DNA from 3 places in the Rhodococcus sp. NS-SX18 genome. Region 1 is predicted to be linked to each of the others. Evidence: riboswitches for the same ligand, from Rfam matches in the RefSeq annotation. Region 1 holds a riboswitch; each other region holds the start of a gene.
What was found. A riboswitch is a leader RNA that binds a small molecule or an ion and turns the genes downstream of it on or off. The one in region 1 is predicted to bind thiamine pyrophosphate.
Positions count from the first base shown of each region.

Region 2: linked by a shared signal. The riboswitch ahead of AC2IPW_RS08730 (TenA family protein) and the one ahead of thiD (bifunctional hydroxymethylpyrimidine kinase/phosphomethylpyrimidine kinase) in region 1 are both predicted to bind thiamine pyrophosphate.
Region 3: linked by a shared signal. The riboswitch ahead of thiO (glycine oxidase ThiO) and the one ahead of thiD (bifunctional hydroxymethylpyrimidine kinase/phosphomethylpyrimidine kinase) in region 1 are both predicted to bind thiamine pyrophosphate.

Region 1 covers NZ_CM170633.1:4,586,650-4,592,516, reverse strand. The annotation lists gene AC2IPW_RS20970 (GAF domain-containing protein) at 1-1,128, opposite strand; gene AC2IPW_RS20975 (DUF3263 domain-containing protein) at 1-8, shown strand, start outside; TPP riboswitch at 1,467-1,561, shown strand; gene thiD (bifunctional hydroxymethylpyrimidine kinase/phosphomethylpyrimidine kinase) at 1,552-2,379, shown strand; TPP riboswitch at 2,510-2,602, shown strand; gene AC2IPW_RS20960 (3-oxoacyl-ACP reductase) at 2,657-3,421, shown strand; gene AC2IPW_RS20955 (LLM class flavin-dependent oxidoreductase) at 3,421-4,725, shown strand; gene AC2IPW_RS20950 (FBP domain-containing protein) at 4,769-5,272, opposite strand; gene AC2IPW_RS20945 (TetR family transcriptional regulator) at 5,300-5,867, shown strand, end outside.
Region 2 covers NZ_CM170633.1:1,860,801-1,866,667, forward strand. The annotation lists gene AC2IPW_RS08710 (WS/DGAT/MGAT family O-acyltransferase) at 1-25, shown strand, start outside; gene AC2IPW_RS08715 (ABC transporter ATP-binding protein) at 31-867, opposite strand; gene AC2IPW_RS08720 (ABC transporter permease) at 864-1,658, opposite strand; gene AC2IPW_RS08725 (ABC transporter substrate-binding protein) at 1,639-2,667, opposite strand; gene AC2IPW_RS08730 (TenA family protein) at 2,664-3,383, opposite strand; TPP riboswitch at 3,376-3,474, opposite strand; gene AC2IPW_RS08735 (carboxylesterase/lipase family protein) at 3,587-5,128, shown strand; gene AC2IPW_RS08740 (FadR/GntR family transcriptional regulator) at 5,253-5,867, shown strand, end outside.
Region 3 covers NZ_CM170633.1:4,116,624-4,122,490, reverse strand. The annotation lists gene AC2IPW_RS18945 (hypothetical protein) at 1-897, opposite strand, end outside; gene AC2IPW_RS18940 (NUDIX hydrolase) at 1,026-1,877, shown strand; gene thiE (thiamine phosphate synthase) at 1,885-2,574, opposite strand; TPP riboswitch at 2,601-2,713, shown strand; gene thiO (glycine oxidase ThiO) at 2,702-3,769, shown strand; gene thiS (sulfur carrier protein ThiS) at 3,775-3,990, shown strand; gene thiG (thiazole synthase) at 3,983-4,777, shown strand; gene AC2IPW_RS18915 (antibiotic biosynthesis monooxygenase) at 5,055-5,684, shown strand; gene AC2IPW_RS18910 (PHA/PHB synthase family protein) at 5,751-5,867, opposite strand, start outside.

The sequences.
Region 1 (5,867 bases):
TCACCTGATCACACGGACTTCGACACCGTCCGCGAACCGGTACGGCTGGGGCGTCAGCACAGGGCCGAGGCTCTTGCGCAGCCGGGAGACCTCGGCGCGGACGGCAACGATGTGGTCCCGGTCGCCGAACAGGGCCTCACTCAACGACGCGGCATCGATGCCGGCCGACCCGGTACGTGCCAATACCCTCAGAATCTGCGCGTGCCGCGGTGACAGGGCACGCGTCCATTCCGTCTCCCCCCGCACCGTCGCCCGAGGGGCCGCCCCCAGGTCGAGTTCGAGTCGGATGGCCGCCCGTTCCGCGCGGCGGCGCACCAACCATGCGTCACCGAGCGGTTCGGGTACGCAAAGTCCGAGACCGGGCACGAGCAGCGGTCGGTCGGCCTCCGGTGAGGCCAGTCGTTCGGGAACGCCGATGCCGCTGGCTGCCACGACCCATCCGTGACCGTCCACGACGACAGCAGGCCCGCACGTCCTTGCCAGCACCGGCGCCGCATCGGTACGGAGCCTGTCGAGGTGGACGGCATGCTCGCGCCAGAGCATCGACTCGGCCAACCGCACAGCCGTCTGCACGAGGGCCACGGTGGCCGGATGCACCGACATCGCCGACCCGCTGATATCCAGTACGCCGAGGACCTCGCCGGAGCGTGGATCGTGGACCGGTGACCCCGTACACGACCAGCCGTAGTGGGACCGGGCATAGTGTTCGGCCGAAAAAAGCTGTACCGGAGCGTCTTCGACCAGCGACGTGCCGACAGAATTGGTGCCTACCGACGTCTCCGACCAGCGGGCGCCTTCCACGAATCCGAGGACGTCGGCTTCCCTCTGCACGTCACGTGCACCTTCTCGCCACAGCACCACCCCGTCCGAGTCGGCGACGACCACGATGAAGTTCGCGTCGCTCGCCATTTCGGTCAAGGTGCCGCGTAGTTCGGGCAGAACCGACCTCAGGGCGCTTCGTGCACGGCGCGCTTCGAGTTCGGAGACGTCCGCGAGTACCACGTCCTCACACCGGGCCGGACTGACGCCGTCTGCCTGGAGACGCGACCACGACCGGGCGACAACGTCACGCGGAGGCACCGGCGGCGTCCGGCCGGACATCACCGCGTCGTGGACGTCGCTCAACAATCGGGCGCGTCGCGACAAGTCTTCTCCGGAACCGAAAGCGAGCAACCGCTGGCGCGCCGAACTGGCCCTACTCACAGCGTCCAGCCTACCGTCAGGGGGCCAGCCGCACCATGGCCCCTGCCGTCTGCGGCCAACCCAACAGCGAACCCGTCGACGAGTTCGCACATTCGGCGAGACGCGGGTCGACCGGCACACTTCTTGGACAAGAACGTTCCGCACGAACGCTTTCGGTCCTCGGGCCCCCGCTTCTGCCGTGCGGCCCGCCTGGGTGGGCGCAAGCGGTGGACCCGCCACTGCCCAGACCCACCGGGCCGCCGAGCGAGGTCGACGCCTATGATCCTCTCGACACGGGGTGCCCGGTAGGAGGGCTGAGATCACACCCGTCGAACCTGCTCTAGTTCGTACTAGCGAAGGGATGTCCGAATGTCGATGTCTGCTGTTCCACCGCCGCGAGTGCTTTCCATTGCCGGTACGGATCCGACCGGCGGCGCCGGCATCCAGGCGGACCTGAAGAGCATTGCCGCGCATCGAGGCTACGGGATGGCGGTGGTCACGGCGTTGGTCGCCCAGAACACGTGCGGTGTACGCAGTGTCCACCTTCCTCCGGCATCGTTTCTCACCGCTCAACTCGAAGCGGTCAGCGACGATGTCACCGTCGACGCCGTCAAGATCGGCATGCTCGCCGACACCGATCAGGTGCAAGCCGTCGCCGAATGGCTTGCAACGGTCGCGCCCCCCGTGGTGGTGCTCGATCCGGTCATCGTCGCCACCAGCGGCGACCGGTTGCTCAGCCGCGAAGCCGAAAGGGCGCTCGAAGACCTCATTCCCCAGGTCCATCTGATCACGCCGAACGTTCCTGAACTCGCAGTCCTCAGCTCCACGTCTCCGGCCGACTCCTGGGAGGAACTGCTCGGGCAAGCCCACGAGATTGCCGATCGCTATGGGGTGGCGGTGTTGGCCAAGGGCGGACATCTTCCTGGAGACACCGTCTACGACACCGTCATCGGCCCTCTAGCGGGGGAGGACGATGCGGTCGTGGTCGACAGTCCCCGCATACGCACCTCGAACACGCACGGCACCGGTTGCTCGCTGTCGGCAGCCATGGCTACCCTTCGGCCGCAGCGAGAAAGCTGGGATGCCGCGCTCGAGGAAGCCAAACGGTGGCTCACCGCAGGCATCGAAGCAGGCGGGGAGCTGCATGTCGGTTGCGGCCATGGCCCTGTCCACCACTTCGTCGATCTGTGGACGTGATCTGCTGTCGAGGAACAATATTGCCGTGCGCGCCGCCCTCGAGCCGGGTGGCAATCCCGGGCAGGCTCGTGATTTGCCCGAAGTGACAGTGAAGTTCGACGGACAGGCACAACCGGGGTAGTCTTGCGACGGACTCGACACGGGGTGCCGGAAACGGCTGAGAGACAGACCCGTCGAACCTGATCTCGATCATGCGAGCGAAGGGATGCCGAGCCGGCGCGGCCGTGTGGTCCGTCGCTGCGGTGAACCCCTTCCCACCGAAGGGAAACAACACACAATGCTCCTGCAGAACCAGACGGTACTCGTCACCGGCGCCGGGCGCGGTCTCGGTCACCACCTCGCACAGTCGTTCGCCGACGAGGGCGCCGCCGTCGTAGTCAATTACCGCAACAGCAGCGACGCCGCCCACGCCCTTGCCCAGAAGATCGGCTCGGACCGCGCTGTCGCGCTGGCCGCCGACGTGACCGACCCCGCCCAGGTCGACGCCATGCTCACACAGGCCAGGAAGCACTTCGGCCGACCGGTCACCACCGTGGTCAACAACGCGCTGCCCGACTTCTCCTTCAACGGCGACGCGCGCCGCAGGGCCGACCAGATCGGCTACGGCGATTTCGCCGCTCAACTCGACGGTATCGTCGGCGGCGCGATCAACACGGTCCAGGCGGTTCTGCCCGGCATGCGCGAGGCCGGCGGCGGCAGCGTCATCAATATCGGCACCAACCTGTTCCAGAACCCGGTGGTGCCGTATCACGACTACACCGCCGCCAAGGCAGCACTGCTGTCGCTGACCCGCACATTCGCGGCAGACCTGGGGCCTGAAGGCATCCGCGTGAACATGGTCTCCGGTGGGCTGCTGCGCACCACCGACGCATCGGCAGCGACCCCCGAGGAGGTATTCGAACTGATCGCCGCCTCCACGCCCCTGCGGAAGGTCACCACCCCGGAGGACTTCGCTGCCGCCGTCCTGTTCTTCGCTTCCGACTGGTCGCGAGCAGTCACCGGTCAGAACCTCGTGGTCGACGGCGGGCTGGTGATGAACTGATGCTGTCCCGCACCCTCCATCTCAATGCCTTTCTCCATGGTGTCGGCCATCATTCGGCGGCGTGGCGGCATCCGACATCCGCGGCGGAGCGAATCGGGGACATCACCTACTTCGAGGAACTCGCCCGGACAGCCGAGCGTGGCTGCTTCGATGCGGTGTTCTTCGCCGACGGACACTGCGTGAATACGAGCTACACGGCCGGGACCACGTGGTTTCTCGAACCCCTGACCGCGCTGTCCGCGATGGCGCGCGCGACGAAACACATCGGGCTGGTCACCACGGTGTCCGCGAGCTTCTACACACCGTTCCATGCGGCGCGGATGCTCGCGTCGCTGGACCACATCAGCGGTGGACGGGCCGGGGTGAACATCGTGACCTCGATGTTCGACGCGGAGGCCCGCAATCACGGGCTCGACGCTCTGCCGGACCATGCCGCGCGTTACGGCCGCGCCGAGGAGTTCATCGAGGTGCTGACTGCGCTGTGGGACTCGTGGGACGAGGCCGGCATCGCCGTCGATCGCGCCGCCGGTCGATACCTCGACGCCGACGCCATCCGTCGGATCGAGCACCGCGGTCAGCACTTCCGCGTCGACGGTCCGCTCACCGTCCCGCGCTGTCCACAGGGGCGTCCGGTGCTGTTCCAGGCAGGAGCGTCGGAGACCGGACGCAGCCTCGCAGCGCGGCACGCCGAAGCGGTGTACTCGGTTTCGTGGGATTCGGCTATGGCGCTCGACTTCGCCACCGATCTACGTGGCCGCGCTGCCGCCGCCGGACGAGATCCCGCGTCGATCGCGATACTTCCGGGCCTCGTCCCCTATGTCGGTCGCACCGAGGACGAGGCCCGGGCGAAGAAGGCGACGTTGGACGCGTTGATCGACATCGACGCCGCGCTCGCCCAGCTCGGCGTCTTCACCGGTCAGGACTACACGGGCCACGATCTCGACGCGCCGGTTGCCGACCTGCCGCCCATCGACCAGTTCTCCGGCCCCCAGGGTCGCTACGCAACGGTGCAACGGATCATCGGATCGCACCGGCCCACACTGCGTGGACTGCTCGGCTACCTCGCGGCCGGAGGAGGGCACGCGACGATGATCGGCACGCCCGAGGCGATCGCGGATCGGATCGAGGAGTGGTTCGTCGCCGGCGCCTGCGACGGATTCAACCTGATGTGTCCGGCGTATCCGGATTCGCTGGACGACTTCGTCGACCTGGTAGTCCCGGAACTGCAGCGCCGCGGCCTGTTTCGCACCGCATACCCCGGGACCACATTGCGCGACACGCTGGGACTGTGGTCCTTCGCGTGAAGACGCCCGGGTGACGGCGCCGCCCGGGTAGTGCACAGCGTGGTCACGGATCCTGCTCGTCCAACACCCGCCCGACGAATCCGCCGAGTCGAGTCTCGAGTTGCCGGATCCGAGTCTCGGTGGGCAGTGCTCGATCGGGCTGATTGCCGGGCAGAGGCGCCAGCTCCCGCACATACAGTGAGCATGCGAAGTTACTGCACATGTAGGTTCCGATGCTGTTTCCGGCCTTGCCGCCGGCGCCGGCCTTGCGCGCCGTGAACAGCGACGTCCCACCGGCGCGGTGAACGGCGTGACAGAGGGTGCACATCGTGCTGCGCGACCGGGACCCGTCGGTGTCGGCCTGGCGCAACTCGATGCCGACCGTGTGCTCGGCGCGCTGGGCAATCAGATATGCGCGGAGCGGAGCTCGAGGGTCCGTCCAGCCGAAGAAGTCGAGTTCCGCCCAGCGCACCGCGTCGAAGTCGGGTGGGAACGTCACCGTCCTGATCCTGCTGCGCGAGCTGTTGACGAACGACCCGAGGATCTCGTCGCGGGACAGTGCCTGCATCACCATTCTTCCTTCCACGTTTGATTCATGAAACGTGTGGAGTATAAACTCGCCGGCATGGGTCGCCACAAGGATGTCGAGCGTCGGCGCGCACTCCTCGAGGGCTGTTGCGCCTACGCCGAGGAGCGCGGGCTGTTCGGTCTCACTCTGCGTCCGCTGGCCGAGCGGCTCGAAACGTCGACCAGAAATCTCCTCCACCACTTCGGTAGTCGTGAGAACCTGATCGCCGAGATCGTCGACCGCACTCTGGTGACCCATCTGGCCGCGTCGCGGGAGCTGCTCCTGCGGATCCGCGATCTCTCGGTGGACGAGTCGTCGCCGTCGGTGACCGCCGCCCACGTGACCTCCGTGATCTCGCAGGGGCTCGAGATGGCCTGGGTAGACGCGCACACGCCGGGTGGGCGCCGGCGAACCGCCATGTTCTTCGAGATCTATACCGCAGCGACGCGGGATCCCGAGCTGCAGCAGATATTCCTCGTCCCCGTGGTAACCGAATGGCTCGACCCCATGGCCGCGGCGATCGAGGCCGCGGGCGCGTCACCGGGCGCGGCACGGTCCGTCGCCTCACGCATCCTCGCGGCCCATCGGGGTCTCC
Region 2 (5,867 bases), 2.7 Mb from region 1:
CGAACTTGCACTCGATATTTCGTGAGAGGGTCAGTCCCGCAGCGACGAGCTGCGCGGATCCTGCGGTGTCGAGCTGCGCGGGTTCTGCGGTGTCGAGCCGCGCGGGACCTGCGGTGTCGAGCCGCGCGCCCCCGTGCTGTGCAGGGCGTCGACGAGTTCCCCCTCGAGCGCCACGAACTCCGGTGACGTCAGCGTATCCAGGCCCCGAGGGCGCGGCAGCGGCACCGCCACCTCGTGGCACACCCGCGCCGGGCGGGGCGTGAGCACCAGCACCCGATCCGACAGCAGCAGCGCCTCCCGCACGTCGTGGGTGATCATCAGCACCGTCCAGCGGTCCCGCTGCCACACCTGCTGCAACCACAACTGCATCTCGGTGCGGGTCAGCGAATCCAGCGCGCCGAACGGTTCGTCCAGCAGCAGCACATCGCGGCCCTGCAGCACCGTCCGTGCCAGCGCCGCGCGCTGCCGCATCCCACCCGAGAGCTGCCGCGGGGCGGCATCCTCGAAACCGGCGAGACCGAAGGCGGGGAACAACTTCCGTGCCCGGTCCCGCGCCTCACCGCGGGGCGTGCCCTGGACCTCGAGGCCGAGCGCGCAGTTGTCGAGCACACTGCGCCACGGAAACAACAGATCCTTCTGCGGCATCAGCGCGGCCCGTCCCGGGGCGGCCGGCCGCCCGGCGACCGTGACGGCGCCGGTGTCGGGCACGTCGAGGCCGGCGATCAACCCGAACAGGGTGGACTTGCCGCAGCCGCTCGGACCGATGAGCGAGACGAACTCGCCCTCGGCCACCGCGAACTCGGCGCCGTCGAGCACGGTGCGCCCACCGAACGCCTTGTGCACGCCGGTGACGGCGACGGCGTTCACCGGGGGCTCCTCGTCGCCAGCGCCCACGGCGCCACCACCCGCTCCGCGGCGTAGGTGAGCAGATACAGCGCGAGTGAGAGCATCGCGGTGACGAGCACCGCCGCCAGCACCAGATCGGTCCGGAACGAGTTCTTCTGGGTGCTCATGTAGATCCCGAGTCCCGACGTGGCGCCGACGTACTCGGCGAAGACCGCACCGACCACGGCGTAGGTGATCCCGATGCGCAGCGCCGTGAAGAACCGGGGCAGCGCCGACGGGAGCCGCACGTACCGGAACTCCTGCCGGCGCGAGGCACCCATGCTGCGCAGCAACGCCCCCGCCTCCCGGTCCGCGGCCGCGAAGCCCTCGATCAGGCCGATCGCCATGGGGAAGAACGTGGCGAGCGCGATCACCAGGATCTTCGGCAGCAGCCCGAATCCGAACCAGATGATCATCAGCGGCGCGATCGCGATGATCGGCAGGGTCTGCGACACCACGAACAACGGCACCAGGGCGCGGCGCAGCCACGGCGAGAAGTCCACGACGATCGCCAGAGCCCACGCGACCGCCAGGGACACCGCGAAGCCGACGAGCGTGACCTGCAGCGTCGACCAGGCGTGACCGGCGATGTCGGCGCGGTGCGCCCACCCCTGCCCGAGGACCCGGGCGGGGGAGGGCAGCACCTGCGGGCGGATGCCGCTGACCGCCACGTACAGCTGCCAGCAGAGGGCCAGCGCGACGACGGTCACCGCGGCCGGTGCGACGCGCCGCAGCCAGGGGTTCCGGGTCGGGTCAGGGCGTGAGGTAGTCATCGGTGAAGTAGGTCGACCAGTCCGGCTCGGTGGTCAACGGTGCGCCGTCGGGACCGGCGAGCAGGCCCTTCTCGAACAGGAACCGGGAGTACCCGGTCCATCGCTCGAGGGTGAGGGTGCCGACACGGCCGTTCTCGTCGCGCATGTAATCGGCCGACAGCATCCGCTGACTCTCGTAGACGAGTTCCTCGTCGGAGAACGCCCCCGGGTTGGCCTCGATCAGGGCGCGCGCGCCGCGGTCGGGATCCTGCGCGGCGATCTCGTAGCCGCGCTGGACGGCCTGCACGAACGCGCGGGCCTGGTCCGGGTGTTCGGCCAGCCAGTCCTCGTTGCCGTCGATCACGATCGCGTAGGCGTCGGGGAACCCGTAGTCGGTGTAGCGGAAGTACCGCATCGGCAGCCCGCGGTGCTCGGCCTCGATGCCCTCCCACGCCAGGTAGGAGACGGTGAAGTCGGCGGTGCCGGAGTACACGGCCTCGTAGGCGGAGGTGCCGAGGGTGACGGAGGTGAAGTCGCCGCGCCCGCCGTCGTTGCGGATCACCTGGGCGAGCGTCTCCTCGTCGCCCGGGTCGCCGAAGCCGGCGTAGGTGCGGGAATCGAGGTCCGCGGGCCGGGACAGGTCGGCGCGGTCGGCCTTGACGGCGATGCCGGTCGCCCAGTGCTGCAGCGGCGCGAGCACCGAGACGGTGCGCGAGCCAGCCGCCCGGGAGAACGTCGCCTGCGCCTGCGTGGAGATTCCGAACTCGGCGTTGCCGGCGTCGACGAGGGTGTCCGGGGTGGTGTTGTTGTAGGGCAGGAACTCGACGTCGAGACCGGCGTCGGCGAACAGACCCTCCTGCTGGGCGACGTACAGGCCGGTGTGGTTGGTGTTCGGCGTCCAGTCCAGGGCGAATCGGATGGTGTCACCGGAATCGTCGCTGTTCCCGGCGCAGGACGCGGTGAGCAGCAGTGCGGCGGTGACGGCGGCCAGGACGGTGAACCGGCGGCGCAGCCGGGGGAGCGTGGTCATGAGGCCGGCCACTCCTGGATGTTGAGTGCGGTGTCCCAGAACAGCAGCTCGTAGCGCGTGGCGATGGTGAACGCCTCGGTCATGGCGTCGCGCTCGGCGTCGGTGGCGGCCGCCGCCGCGGCGTCGACGAGGTCGCGGGCGCCGGCGACCGCGGCGTGGAACTCGGGCGCGTCGTAGGTGGTGACCCACTGGGCGTAGGGGTGGGCGGGATCCGCGGCGAGCACGTCGGCGGCGCGGACGGCGAGATCGCGGCCGACCTCGGCGTAGATCCAGAAACAGGGGAGTACCGCGGCGGCGCCCACCGGATACGGGTCGGTGGCGACGGTGGCGGTGAGATAGGAGACGTAACCGAGGCAGGCGGGCGAGTGCGCGGGGGTGTCCTCGGCGGGCGGCAGGACCCCGCCGGTGAGCAGACCCCGGTGCAGGGCGGATTCCTCGGTGGCGGCCGTGGCCGCGCTGTTCGCCCAGAACGCGGCGGTGCCCGGGTCCGGGGCCTTCGCCGCGAGGAGGGCGAGTGCCTTGGCGTACCCGGCGAGGTACAGGGCGTCCTGCTCGATGTAGAAGCGGAACGCGTCGAGCGGCAGTGTTCCGTCGCCGAGGCGGCGCAGGAACTCGAGGTCGTCGATGGCCTCGCGCAGGACCTTGGTCCGGTCCCACAGCAGATCGGTGAAGCGGTCGGTCCCTGCCGGGACCGACGCGCGGGCAGGCATGGTCATGCCAGGACATCCCTTCGTCAGCATTACCTGATCAGGTTCGACGGGTGTGATCTCAGCCCCGCGCACATGCGGAGCACCCCGTGTCTACGGAGCCGACGATAGCACTCGGCGCAGACCGCCTCCGTCGCCCGGGTCGGCGGGGTCCGCATGCAACCTGTCTGTTGTTGGTACCTTGGCCCCAGACCGTTCGTTCGGGAGGGACCGTGGACGCCGAGACGCTCATCGTCGGCTGCAAGTACGGCGACGTACGCGGCTACCGCGACGGCTCCGTCTACACGTGGAAGGGCGTCCCGTACGCCGCGCCGACGTCCGGTGACCTCCGGTTCCGCGCCCCCGAACCGCCGGAGCCATGGACCGACGTGCTCGACGCGCGGCGCTTCGGGCCCATCGCGCCGCAGGGACGCAACAACCCGATCCCCATCGATCCGGGGCTGACGATCGGTGAGGACTGCCTCTCGCTGAACATCTGGGCGCCGGAGCCGGACGGGGAGCCGCGGCCGGTGATGGTGTGGATCCACGGCGGTGCCTACGTCCTCGGCTACTCGGGGCAGCGGATCTACGACGGACGGTTGCTCGCCGAGCGCGGCGACGTCGTCGTGGTGACGGTCAACTACCGGCTCGGTGCGCTCGGCTTCCTCGACTTCTCGTCGTTCTCCACCGCCGGGACCACCTTCGAATCCAATGTGGGACTGCGGGATCAGATCGCCGCCCTCGAGTGGGTACGCGACTGCATCTCCGCGTTCGGGGGCGACCCCGACCGGGTCACCGTGTTCGGCGAGTCGTCGGGCGGTGGGTCGCTGACCACCCTGATGACCGTGCCCCGCGCGGAGGGGTTGTTTCACCGGGCCATCGCGCAGAGTCCGCCGGCGACGTCGGCGTACGGGTCCGAGCGGGCCGCCCGGGTCGCCGAGCGGTTCCTCGAGATCCTCGACCTCACCCCGGCGCGGGTGTGGGCGCTGCGGGACATGCCGCACGAGACGCTGACCGACGCGGGTGACGTGCTCGTCGGGGAGATTCCCACGAAGTTCCCCGGCACGCTCGCGATGGCGCCCGTGGTCGACCGCGACCTGGTGCCGAAGTACCCGGTGGCGGCGTTCCAGAAGGGGCTCGCGCACCGGATCCCCCTGATCATCGGCTCCAACAAGGACGAGCCGTCGATCTTCCGCTTCATGAAGTCCCCGTTGATGCCGGTGAGCGACGCCTCCGTGCAGGCGATGCTCGACGCGCTCGCCGAGGATCACCCGGAACTGCCGCCGGACCGCATCGCGGAGATCATCTCCGCGTATCCGGACGTCACGAAAACGTCGGGGGCGATGGCTCTTTCGCGCGACGCCGGGTTCAGGATGCCGGTGGTGTGGATCGCCGACGCGCACAGCGCCCACTCGCCGACGTGGGTGTACCGGTTCGACCATGCGACCCCGATGCTCAAGGCGGCGCGGATCGGTGCCGGTCACGCCACCGAACTGCCGTACGTCTTCGGCAATTTCGGGACGCTCGATCGTGACCCCACGTTCTGGCTCGGTGGCCGCAAGGCTGCGACGACGATCTCGGGCCGGATCCAGCGTCGCTGGCTCGCCTTCGCGCACCACGGGGTGCCGGCCGCCCTGGACGGATCCCGGCACTGGGCGCCGTACGACACCGACAAGCGCATGACCCTGCTGATCGACAACACCGACTCCCTCGTCCCGGACCCCGACAAGGTGCTGCGTGAGGTGTGGGGCGACCAGGTGATGGGCTTCAGCTGACCACTCCGGGTGGCCGAATGTGACATTCCGTCGGTCTGACCGACGCGATGTGACATTCGGCCGCAAAGGGAACTGGTCTTACCACTTGACCTCTGTCCAAACGGTGGCCTACGGTCGGGTCGTGATGTTCGAGCCGATCGCCCGCAAGTCCGCCTCCGGCGAGGTGTACGACCAGATCGCCGCCCGCGTGCTCGGCGGCGATCTCGCCGCCGGGGCGTCGCTGCCGAGTGAACGCCACCTCGCCGAGGCCTTCGGGGTGTCGAGACCCGCTGTCCGCGAAGCTATTTCCCGGCTCGCGCACGCCGGCCTGGTGGAGGTGCGTCAAGGGGAGGCGACGTCGGTGCGCGACTTCCGCACCCAGGCCGGGCCGGAACTGCTCCCGCGACTGCTCGTGCGCGACGGGCGACCCGACTGGGACGTCGTCCGCAGCGTCCTCGAAGCCCGGCAACTCATCGGCCGCCAGGTCGCCCGGCTCGCGGCCGCCCGCGCGACCGAAGAGACGGAACTCCGACTGCGCGAGTCCGTGGCACGTCTCGCCGCGGGAGACGACCCCGTCGCATTGCAGGTCGCCGCCCTCGGATTCTGGGAACACGTCGTCGATGCCGCCGACTCCCTCGCGTTCCGGCTGATCTTCAACAGCCTGCGCAACGCGTACGAGCCGGCCATGACCGCGATGGCCGGGGTGCTGATCGCCGAGGTCGGACGCGCCGACCTCTACGAACGGCTCGCCGGCGCCATC
Region 3 (5,867 bases), 470 kb from region 1:
CTGGGCGAGGATCCGACTGTCGGTGAAGACCCCGAGCGGTTCGCCGCCGCGCTCGACGGCGTTCCGGGTGGCGCTCGACGAGATCAGTCCCGCGACGAGGAGCCAGCACAGCAGGATCCCCGTCGAGGCGATGGCCGTGAGCAGTCCGAGGTTGAGGGTGCGGCGGCTGATCCGCGAGACGATCACGTGCACGCCGGTCAGCGCGACGACCGTCATCAGCAGCATCCCGATCGACGTCCACGGCGGTTGCACCGCCGCCCGCTGGGTGGACGTGACGGCGGACGAGCTGCGTTCGTACAGTTCCTGCGCCATCGGCAGCAGTTCGGACTGCATCAGGTACGAGGCCTCGCCGAGGTAGGCGGCGCCTACGGGGTTTCCGACGCGATTGTTCGCACGGGCCGTCTCCACCAGGCCGGTGTAGACGGTGAGCCGGCCGGCGATGTCCGCCAGCAACCGGGCACTCACCCTGTCGTCGGCGGCGATTCCGCCGGCCGCGGCGACGAGCTGGGTGGACGCCTCGCCGACGGCCTGGGTGTAGCGTTCCCGCACCTCCTCGGGCTCGATACCGCCCGCGATGAAACCCGTGGCGGCGGCCGCGTCCGCGACGGACAGCGCGCTGTAGAGACTCTGGGCTGCGTCGGCGAGGGGTTCGACGGACGTGAGCAGCCGACTGTGCGTGGCCTGCCGGCTCGTCACGGTCTGACCTGCGACGATGCCGGAGACGATGAGGAGGATCGACAGCAGCGCGCCGAGGGTGAGGAATGCGGCGGGGGTGGATCGGAGCAGGGTGCGCCAGTCGTCGGCGCGGCGGTCGTGGTCGACGACGGGACCGGACACGTCGCCGCGCTCGAGGCGACCCCCGACCGCGCCGAGCGTGGGGGTCACGCGCACGTCCACGAGAGCACCCCTTCCGATGTGGCACTGTGTGTGGCGAGCATATAAGCAGTAATGGGATGTTGTTGCCGTCCGAGGACGGTGGACGCCCGGCTCGCGGTCGGCGGCCGGGCGGCAGGGAGGCGGACGCGATGCGAGGTGACGGGGACGGCTGGGCCGTCGGACCCGACGGTGGTCGCCGGTGGGGCAGGTTCGGCGCGGCCGGGCTGCTGCTGCGTGCACCGCTGCCCGACGGCACGCCGGCCGTATTGCTCCAGCACCGCGCGGCGTGGAGCCACCAGGGCGGCACGTGGGCCCTGCCCGGCGGCGCCCGCGACAGCGACGAGAGTCCCGTCGCCGCGGCTGTACGGGAAGCAGAGGAGGAGACCGGGATCGACGCGGCTGCCGTGAACGTGCGCACCGAGCGGGTCACCTCCGGCGTGACCGGAGGATGGACGTACACCACGGTCGTCGCGGACACCCCGAGCCCGATGGCGACGACCCTCAACGGGGAGAGCACCGAACTGCGCTGGGTGCCGGAGGCGGATGTCGAGACCATGCCCCTGCACTCCGGGTTCGCGGCGGCCTGGCCGGACCTGCGAACCCGGGCGGTGCGGATGCTGCTCGACACGGCCAACGTCCTCGGCTCGCGGCCGAACGGCTGGTGGCGCGATCGGCCGGGTGCCACCGCACGACTGCTCGCGGAGCTGGCGGAGTCGGTGCCCCGCACCGTCGAGCTGCCCGGCGGGTCCTTCGGCTGGGTGAGCCGCATCGAGGCGGTCCTCGAGGGGCAGGCCCGCGCAGCGGTGATCGACGACGACCGCACCCCGGTGCACTCCGCGGCCGGCAGCGGAGACGACGAGCTGGCCGTCCTGGCGAAGGGCACGTCGGCGGTCCTGGACCAGGTGCTCACCGTAGTGGTGACGGCCGACCGGGGACTGCGTGCCCGGCTGCCCGGGGACGTGCCGACCCTGGCGCCGTCGACGGTGCTCGACTGGCTGTGACGGCCTCTCAGCCGGGCAGCGCGGCCTTCAGGGCCGCCGCCGCGGCCCGCGGATTCGGTGCCGCGGTGATGGCGCGGACCACCGCGATGCGGGTGGCACCGGCGTCGAGCACCTCGGGCAACCGCTCGGCATCGATACCACCGATGGCGAACCACGGCCGCCGCGGCTGCGACCGGGCCACCTCCCGCAGCACCTCGAGTCCCGCTGCGGTGCGACCCGGCTTGGTGGGGGTCTCCCACACCGGTCCGTTGGCGAAATAGTCGACACCGTCCTCGATGTCGGCGAGGCTGGCCTGGGCCCGGCTGGCGGTCGAGCGGCCGATCACCACGTCGTCGCCGAGGACCTGCCGGGCGTACCGCACCGGCAGGTCGCCCTGCCCGAGGTGCAGGATGTCGGCGCCGGCGGCCAGGGCGATGTCGGCGCGGTCGTTGACGGCCAGCAGGGCGCCGTGCCGGTGGCAGGCGGCGGCGAGCACCTCGAGTGCTTCGAGTTCCTCGCGCGCCTCGAGCGGGCCGAACTTCTTCTCGCCTGCCGAGCCCTTGTCGCGGAGCTGGACGATGTCGACACCGCCCGCAAGGGCCTCCTCGACGAATCGAGCCAGGTCGCCGGTGTCGCGACGGGCGTCGGTGCACAGGTAGAGCCGGGCCTGCGCGAGGCGTTCCCGGGGGGCGGGATGGTTGCCGCGGTAGGTAGTCACGGCGGAGACGGTAGTCTCTGCTCTGAACGAATCGACACGGGAGTCCCGGGGATCGCGGGGCTGAGAGGGGGCCTGCCGGCCCCGACCGTCAGCACCTGAACCGGATCATGCCGGCGCAGGGAGTGAGGTGGACGAACTGTTGGGAACCGTATCCGTTGTCGGCGGAGGCGTGATCGGGCTGTCGATCGCCTGGCGCGCGGCCCGGGCCGGCTGGACCGCGACCGTGCACGACCCGTCCCCGGGAGCGGGGGCGTCCTGGGTGGCCGGGGGGATGCTGGCGCCCTTGTCGGAGGGTTGGCCGGGTGAGGAACACGTCCTCGAGCTGGGCGCCGCGTCGCTGGCCCGCTGGCCGGCGTTCGGCGCCGAGCTGCTGCGGGAGACCGGCCTCGACCTGTTCACCTCCACTGCGTCGCTGACCGTCGCGCTGGACGCGGCCGACGCCGCCGACCTGCGCACGATCGCCGAGTGGGTGTCGGCCCAGGGGCACGAGATGCGCGTGCTCGGCCGCGCCGAGGTGCGCGAACTCGAGCCGTCGCTCGGCCCGCGCATCCGTCTCGGGCTGCTGGCCCCGGACGAGCTGGCCGTGGACAACCGGGTTCTCGTCGACGCGCTGCGACGGGCGGCCGCCGCGGCCGGGGTCACCTTCGTCGACGAGCCGGTCCTTGACGTCACGGACCTGGACGCCGACCGGGTGGTGCTCGCGGCCGGCGCCGCCTCGGCGCGGCTGTGGCCGGGCTTGCCGGTGCGGCCGGTCAAGGGGGAGATCCTGCGGTTGCGGACCCGTCCGGGCGCGGCTCCCGCCCCGCACCGGACGGTCCGCGGCAGCGTGCACGGCCGGCCCGCGTACCTGGTGCCGCGCGCGGACGGGCTCGTCGTCGGCGCAACCCAGTACGAGGCCGACGACACGCAGGTCACCGTCGCGGGGGTGCGGGATCTCATCGCCGACGCCGAGACGCTGTTCCCGGCGATCGGCGAGTACGAGCTGTACGAGGCGAGTGCGGGACTGCGACCCGTGAGCCCGGACAACCTGCCGCTGATCGGCCGGCTGTCCGAGCGGGTGATCGCCGCGACCGGGCACGGTCGCAACGGCGTGCTGCTGACCCCGGTCACGGCGGACGCGGTGGTCGCGGAGCTCGCGGACGAACCGCTCGCTGTGGCGAAATATGCTGATCCGCAACGATTTACCGAGGAGTGAGTGTGATGAACGGTGCGCCGACGGTGGGAGTCACGGTCAATGGGGAGGAGCGCTGGTTCGCCGAGGCGCCGACGATGGCCGAGTTGCTGAGCGGGCTCGGGCTGCCCGACAGGGGGGTCGCCGTCGCCGTGGACGGTGCCGTCTTCCCCCGGGGACGCTGGTCCGAGCGCGTCGGGAAGGGCTGGCAGATCGAGGTGCTGACGGCGGTGCAGGGTGGCTGAGCGCGACTTCGGCCCCGACCCCGGCCACGACCTGCCGCCCCTGACGATCGCCGGACGCAGCTTCGCCTCGCGGCTGATCACCGGCACCGGTGGGGCCGCGAACCTCGCCGTGCTCGAGGAGGCCCTCGTCGCCTCCGGCACCGAGCTGACCACCGTGGCGATGCGCCGGGTGGACGCGGCGTCCGGGACCGGCGTGCTCGATCTGCTGCGCCGCCTCGACATCGTGCCGCTGCCCAACACCGCCGGCTGCCGCGGCGCCGCCGAGGCGGTGCTCACCGCACAACTCGGCCGCGAGGCGCTAGGAACGGACTGGGTCAAACTCGAGGTCGTCGCCGACGAACGCACGCTGCTGCCCGACGCGATCGAACTCGTCTCGGCCGCCGAGCAACTCGTCGACGACGGGTTCGTGGTGCTGCCCTACACCAACGACGACCCGGTGCTGGCGCGACGGCTCGAGGACGTCGGCTGCGCCGCCGTGATGCCGCTCGGCTCGCCGATCGGCACGGGCCTCGGGGTCGCCAACCCGCACCACATCGAGATGATCGTCGAGGCCGCCGGGGTGCCGGTGATCCTCGACGCGGGCATCGGCACGGCCTCGGACGCCGCGCTCGCGATGGAACTCGGGTGCGACGCGGTGCTGCTGGCGACCGCGGTGACCCGGGCGAAGGACCCGGCTCTCATGGCGTCCGCGATGCGCCACGCCGTCGAGGCCGGCTTCCGGGCCCGGCACGCGGGCCGCATCCCGAAGCGGTTCTGGGCGCAGGCGTCGTCCCCGCTCGAGCCCTGAGACGACCCGATGTGAGGCCGTGACGGTCGGTTTCTCACCGGACCCGGTGGTGCCGCACGCGTCGCGGCACCACCGCGTCGTCGTCGGCGAGCAGTCGTGCACGGGTGGTTCTCTTCCCACGATCGAGGGACGGCAGCGGTGGCCGGGTCGTGCAACTCGGGCGAAACCGGTCGAAGCGGAATGTGCCTATTGCCTCCAGTGGATCGGGGGAGCAAGGTGAAACCTGGGGAACGACAACGACCGGCGGCGCCGCGTCGGCACCGCCCTGAGGAGAAGGGTGCCGATCGTGTTCGCACGCTCGACCACAATTCACGCGCATCCGTCGTACATCGACGCCGGGATCAGGCACGTACGCGACACCGTGATGCCCACGCTGGCAGACATCGAGGGCTGCCTCGGCATGTCCCTGCTGATCGATCGCGGCTCGGGCCGGTGCATCGCGACCAGTTCGTGGCGCGACGAGGAATCGATGCGCGCCAGCGAAGGAGCGGTGCGCACACTACGTGACGAGGCCGCCAGGATCTTCCACGGCACCACGGAGGTGTCGCGGTGGGAGATCGCCGTCATGCATCGCGACCACCATTCGGATCGCGGGGCATGGTGCCGGGTCACGTGGATCAGGACCGAGCCGGCGCATATGGACCGTGGCGTCGACCTGTGGAAGATGGGCGCACTGCCCAAGGTGGAGGAACTCGACGGGTTCTGCAGCGCCAGCCTGATGATCGACCGCGCATCCGGCCGCGGGGTGTCGTCGATGACGTTCGACAGCGCCGAGGCGATCGAACGCCACAGGGAACGCCTCGACGGCATCCGGGCGGCAGTGGTTCGCGAAGCGGGCGCGGAGATACTCGACACCTGCGAATTCGAGCTCGCCATCGCCCACCTGCACGTCCCCGAGATGGCGTGAGCCGGAGGGCGCCGGCGCCGCGCGTCCTCCACCTTGCCGTCGACGACGGGTCGCCACCTGCTGACGTCAGCCGCCGACGGTCAGGGGTCTGCCTGTCGGTCCGGGTCGGATTCCGGATCCAGGGGGTCGGTCTGCGGGTAGGTCGCGCACGTACCGGCCGGGGGCCGCCTCGAGCGCGGGGTG